One region of the Oceanobacillus kimchii X50 genome, then DNA from elsewhere that is predicted to be linked to it. Evidence: a T-box and tRNA genes for the amino acid it is inferred to sense, from the RefSeq annotation. Region 1 holds a T-box; the other holds one or more tRNA genes.
What was found. A T-box is a leader RNA that pairs with one kind of tRNA and senses whether it is charged. The one in region 1 lies ahead of argS (arginine--tRNA ligase), so its partner is inferred to be a tRNA-Arg.
Positions count from the first base shown of each region.

Region 1 (3,432 bases):
TTGAATATACGGACCTGTTTCCCCTTCAAAACGCAACATGTCTTCTAAAGAAAATTCCACATCGTTGTGTCGATCATTTTTTAAATCATGGAAAATAACAGCTCCTACGCCAACCTGTCTTGCTACTTCCTCCTTCTTCTCTAATAAAGGATTTTTCTCCATAATATTATTATTTGCTAACTGAATTGCTTCTTGTAGTACTTCTTCTAATAACACAAGTTTTCCTTTTCGAGTAGACATTTTCTTTCCTTCTTTTAACATCATACCAAACGAAATATGCTTCATATTCTTAGCCCAATTATATCCCATTTTTTGTAGTACATAAGACAGCTGTGTAAAGTGCAGAGTCTGTTCATTGCCTACAACATATAAGGATTTTGCAAAATGATATGTTTCATAACGATAAATAGCAGCAGCTAAATCACGTGTTGCATATAACGTAGTTCCATCACGTTTTTGAATCAAACAAGGTGGTAAGTTTTCTTCCTCTAACGTAACAACTTTTGCTCCTTCCGATTCAATTAATAAACCTTTTTGCTGCAGTTCATGAACGACACGATCCATCTTGTCATTGTAAAAAGCTTCCCCATTATAAGAATCAAATGAAATCCCTAATAGCTCATAAATTCTTGAGAAATCTTTTAACGATTCTTCACGAAACCAACCCCATAATTCTTCAGCTTGTGCATCTCCATCTTCTAATCGCTTGAACCATTTTCTTCCTATATCATTGAGCTTAGTATCAACTTCCGCTTCTTCGTGAAAACGAATATAAAGTTGAAGTAATTCTTTAATTGGATTCGCTCGTACTTGATCCTCATTTCCCCATTTTTGATATGCCACCATTAATTTACCAAACTGTGTACCCCAATCTCCTAAATGATTGATACGAACCGTTTTATATCCTACTTTTTCTGCAATATTAGCAATTGCATTTCCAATTACGGTTGAACGTAAATGTCCCATTGAAAAAGGTTTTGCGATATTAGGAGACGAGAGGTCGATTGTGATTACTTTTTCTTCACCAAGATTTGAATAACCAAAATTTGTTTTTTCCTTACTAATTTGTTGGAGAATTTTTTTTGTGAATAAAGCTTTATTCAGAAAAACATTGACATATGCTCCCACTGCCTCTACCCGCTCAAAGTAAATAGAATTTATTTCTTCGACTAGCTGTGTCGCAATTTCTTGAGGATTTTTTCTATAATTACGTGCTAATTCAAAACAAGGAAAAGCTAAATCCCCCATCTTTGCTTGTTTTGGTTTTTCAATTAAAGAATATAATCGTTCCTTCTTTAAATTCCCGTCCATGCATTCATATAATGATTGAACGAAGATTTGTTTTGCATCCATTAGTTATTCCTCCTAAAAAACTCTCGCCTCTTTTTCTATTTGAAAAAGAGACGAGAGTCTATAATCCCGTGGTACCACTCCACTTGTAATTTAATAATTATTACCGCTTTAGTTGATAACGAGGTCATCCCCGTCTTATTCTACTCCAATTTTTCGAACAAGAGTCTCCAAAGTGCGGTTCATTACTGCTTAATGACTAGGCTCTCACTTCCCCTAGTTCGCTGTGCACGCTACAGCAATTACTCTCTTTGTCATCGACGATGTAATATTTAAGATTATTATACTTATTTTATGGATAAATGCAACAGTAAAATACAATGACTAACCTAGCTAGTTTAATCATTTTACACATTAAAATATTCTAGCTTAGGGAACAGTTGTTGTCACCCTCTTACTATAATTAAGATTAAGAAACAAAATAGAACATCCCTTGCAGCAAATTTTCATTCGGCCACAAGAGATGTTTTTTAATTGGTTTTAACTTTATCCCCACTGCTCAATTAATTCTTCCGCGCTAGCTTTAAGTGAATTAAAAGCATTCTCAGTGATTAATTGTTCTTCTTTTATAACTTCCAATAACTCTATAAAACTATTCATGTGTTTTATCGCCTTATCCACTGATTGTGCCTCTTGGTAATGCCCTACGGAGGTCAAGTGAGTTTGTAAATGTCTACCTGTTTCTTGACTCGTAATATCTCCCGAAACTAAAAATTCGTCCACTTGTGTTTGCACTTGTTCGATAGAAGATTCAATAGGTTCTTCTTCCGATCCTTCTGCTTCTGTAACTTGTTTTTGACCATCAGACTGTTTTGTCATTGTAAACTCATCGAATAATTCACCCAAAGCGTTATATGATTCATATTTCAGCTCTTCACCATCAACGTAAATATGTTGATACATCTGGGTATCTTCTGCCCCGCTTCTCACATATGCGTTATTTTCCTCCCAAACTACTTCAGATCTATCATACATTTTTGGACCAGATACAGAGTTAACGAACATCGTACCAGTAGTGTACTCTCTTTCCCCATTTTGTTCATTACTCAAATGTCCTCGAGCGTACGTGTGATCATGACCTTGAAAAACTAAGTCTACATTGTGCTTTTCGATTACAGGAAGTATCGCTTCACGAAGCTCTACGTTATCACGTCCCTCACCAGAAGAAAAAATGGGATGGTGAAACGTAATGACTGTCCATTGATTCGGATTATTCTCAAGAACTTCATCTAACCATTCTGCTTGCTGATCAATATCTGCATATCCGACATTTGAATCTAAAGAGATAATTCGCATATCTTGGTAATCCCAGTAGCCCACTTGCTTTTCTAATCCCTCGGGACCGTTACCAGGATATGCAAATTGAGGCCCCCAATATTCGGACAGTTTTCTAGGTTCATTTGTAGTTCTATAATACTCATGGTTCCCTGCTGTCGCAATACTAGGTACCATACCGTTTATCCATCCAGCTCCTTCGTACCACTCACCCCATTGCTGATCTGCGTCACCGTGATTAATCATATCTCCAGCATGCACAATAAAGCTCGCATCAGCTAAATCTGAATAAGCACTACGCATCACGCGTGACCAATGTTCTTTTATATCATTTTGAGCGTCACCCATGTAAATAAATGAAAATGGCTCATCTTCAGCTGCTGCTGTAGTGAACTCATACCACTCACTCCAGTTTGCACCATCACCTACGCGGTACAAGTATTGCGTACCTGGTTCAAGACCTTCAAAATTCACTGTATGGTATTGATTCGTATAGCCAAGGTTTGCCTCAATTTCTTCACTAGTTTCTGCCTCAACCGTTAACGTATTACTTGTAAAATTAGGACCTTCTTCAGCTGCTGCAATCTCTGCAACAGGAGTCGTAACACTATCATCCGTTCTCCATGAAACAGACTGAGTAGTAGTTGTATCGCCTTCCCATCCTAATAAAACTCGGTCTGGAACCGGACTAGGTTTGTACGTTTCTGCATCTGGATGCTCTTGTTGATCGGCCACAGCTACTGCACTTGGTAAGATAATCCCCACTGCAAGCAACGCAGCTATGGAACGCTTTTTCAATTTCAAATC
Region 1 is NZ_CM001792.1:836,118-839,549, reverse strand. Features, by position in the region: gene argS (arginine--tRNA ligase) at 1-1,353, opposite strand, end outside; T-box leader at 1,397-1,617, opposite strand; gene C794_RS04520 (purple acid phosphatase family protein) at 1,837-3,432, opposite strand, start outside.

Region 2 (3,432 bases), 1.3 Mb from region 1:
TATCTCATTGATAGATGCTCGTTGATTTCGTTTTTCATCATTGTTTAATAGTCACTTATTGATCTACATTTCCCATACTATTTTTATTTATAATATAGCTAGTTATATCAGCAAGTTCTTCATGTTGATACTTTCTATTTTTTGTAGTTAATTCTTCTAAGAAAAAAGTATAGAGACTTTTCTCATCTGTAAAGATATTAACCCGGTCATTATTTGAATAATTTTTCACAACCGTATGATTTTGAGAAGCACAATTATAATACACAATCGGTTCTACAAAATTATACTTCGGATTCGCTTCTTCTAAAAAGTGTTTCAGTTTTAATGCTGTCTCGATTACTTGGTTAGATGGATTTCCATAGGATATTACTTTTACATTTGCTTGCAAGGATTCAGGTACACCATCATTTTTAATTACAATCGTATGTTCTTTATGATCATCATACGGGAACATCGAATGAATTAACAAATCTAGCGTTTCATCTTGACCATAAGAAACTCCATGTAAAACTGTACCTGACCATTTCTTCGTTTCTATAATGTACATTCCTGTAGGCAACAAAATGAAATGATCAATTTGTTTCGTCTTTAATTCAAGTCCTTTGTTGTAAGGAACAAAAAGATTACCGAGAATCACCATTTCTTCTTTTTGTACTAGATTTTGTTTGACTAACATATCCTTTACATGTAATAAAATGTTATGAGTTTCTACTTCACCGCTATTAATGGAAAATGCCTTCAAGCTATTTATATAATCATTTTTATCACTTATAATTTTATTAAATCTATTTATTTCTTTATTGAGCTCAATCTCAAAACGTTGATGTTCATTATGCAACATATTCTCGTACTCAGAGGTTTGTGTTTCCATTGTTGCCGATACTTCTTCCGTTATCGCATCAATGTTATATTCATGCTCCCTTTCCATATTCTTTGTACGCTTCAATAAAAATACAATAACGATAGCAAAAATAATTATTATCGACAAGTAAATTATAGTTACCATATTTATCCTCCTATACGGTTATTCTACTACATCGCTGTGACAATATCTTCTAAATAAACGGCAAACTTTTAAACAATTTCTGCAAAAATATAAATCCAACTATTTGTGATTAGAATACATCATACTATTAAATAAACCAACCTTTATCATGAATTTATGACTAAATTGCCAAATGATATGCCTTTAGAATTTATAGAAGTATATTATCCACCCTATGAAAAAAGGATTCTAGCTACCAACTGAATCCCTTTATCGTAACCATAGAATAAAACTAGGAAGATCAATAAGTCAACATAAAAAACCCTCATAAACATTGTGTTTACAAGGGTTAACCTAACGTCCCAGGCAGGATTCGAACCTGCGACCCACAGCTTAGAAGGCTGTTGCTCTATCCAGCTGAGCTACTGGGACAAATTTGGAGCGGGTGAAGGGAATCGAACCCTCGTCATCAGCTTGGAAGGCTGAGGTTTTACCATTAAACTACACCCGCAAAGTCTATCTCTACTCAATCATTATGTATGCCGTCTTTTTTAACGGACAAGTAATATTATATGACCGAGTAAACAATTTGTCAACAGTTTTTTTAAAAGTTTTAGTCAGTAACAAAAAAAGTTACTGACTAAACTTTTATAGTATTGTTGAATAAGACATATTTTTAATTTTTTGTCCATCCACTGTATAAAACTGAACAGAAACCGTTTCATTATCTAACCATTCTAATATAGCATACGTCTTCTCCACGCGGTTTCGCGGCATACGAATACTTCCTGGATTGATAAATAATTGTTCTCCAATTTTTTCTGCACCAGCAATATGTGTATGTCCAAAGCAAACAACTTTAGCTTGATGTTCTTCTGCTGCATAAGAAAGTGTGGTAAGTCCAGATTTCACTTGATGGAGATGTCCATGTGTAATAAAGAATCTAGTTCCATCAATATCTTTTATTTCTTCAGTTGGATATCGGGGATCGAAATCACAATTCCCTCCAACTTTATAAAAAGGATGTAACACTTCTGCATCAAAATCTAATTCTGAATCGCCACAGTGAATATACCAATCAACTTCATCATGTTGATCCATTATTTCTGTTAGCTCCTCAGTCAAACCATGACTGTCACTAGTTATTAATACACGAGTCATCGTAACCCCTCCAATTGGTGACTTATAATGTATGTAACCATTTTTCAAGCTGATCAATCGCATTTTTACGATGACTAATTTGATTTTTTTTATCTGGATCTAATTCAGCCATTGTCACATCATATCCTTTAGGAATAAAGATAGGATCGTATCCAAATCCATGATCGCCTTTTTGGTTTCTATGAATGTACCCTTCACAATACCCTGTATTAAAAGTTGTTTCTTCACCGGGTTGCGCTATAGCCAATACACAAATAAATCTAGCATGACGATCTTGATCAGGAACATCCTGCATTTCCTGTAGAACCTTGTCTATATTCGCTTGATCATTAGTGGGTTCACCAGCATATCTTGCGGAAAATAGACCAGGTCGTCCATTTAAAGCATCAATTATTAATCCTGAATCATCAGCAATAACAGCTGTATTAAAACGTTCACTAATTTGTTCTGCTTTTAAAGCTGCATTTTCTTCAAAAGTAGTTCCTGTTTCCTCAATATCTGGAATAGATTCAGGTAAATCCAATAATGATATTGCTTGAATATCAAAGCTAGCAAAGAATTCCTTGAATTCTTTAGCCTTTCCCTTATTTTTAGTAGCAACAATTATTTTTTTCATATGATTACATTACTCCCTACAATTATCTTTCCATATCTATAATTAATTTATCTGCTAAAATTTCTTTTTGTATTTTCACCAGTTGCTGAATACCTTCTTCACCTAATTTTAGCATATTTTGTAATTGGGTAGGAGTAAAGGTCGCTTCTTCTCCTGTACCTTGAATTTCCACAAACTCTCCTGCACCAGTCATCACAATATTCATATCGACTGCTGCTTCCGAATCTTCTTCATAATTCAGGTCTAGAATTTCTGTTCCGTTTATTAACACCCCTACAGAAATAGCTGCTAAATAATCATGAATTGGCATTTTTTTTAATGTTTTTGCTTCAACTAATTTTGAGAATGCAAGTGACATTGCTACAAATGCTCCTGTAATAGAAGCTGTTCTTGTTCCTCCATCCGCTTGAATTACATCACAATCAATCCAAACTGTACGCTCTCCAATTTGATCTAAATCAACAACTGATCGTAATGCTCTACCAATAAGTCGTTGAATTTCCATCGTTCTTCCACTTACTTTTCCTTTTGAAGATTCACGAATATTTCTCTGGGCAGTAGCTCTAGGGAGCATGGCATATTCCGCAGTTATCCATCCTTTACCCTGACCCCGCATAAACGGAGGGACACGATCCTCAATACTTGCGTTACATATAACTTTTGTATTTCC
Region 2 is NZ_CM001792.1:2,125,038-2,128,469, forward strand. Features, by position in the region: gene C794_RS11145 (nuclease-related domain-containing protein) at 56-1,006, opposite strand; tRNA gene C794_RS11150 (tRNA-Arg) at 1,344-1,417, opposite strand; tRNA gene C794_RS11155 (tRNA-Gly) at 1,423-1,496, opposite strand; gene C794_RS11160 (metallophosphoesterase) at 1,634-2,146, opposite strand; gene C794_RS11165 (XTP/dITP diphosphatase) at 2,169-2,762, opposite strand; gene rph (ribonuclease PH) at 2,785-3,432, opposite strand, start outside.
Region 2: it encodes a tRNA-Arg, which carries the amino acid that the T-box ahead of argS (arginine--tRNA ligase) is inferred to sense. The anticodon was not compared.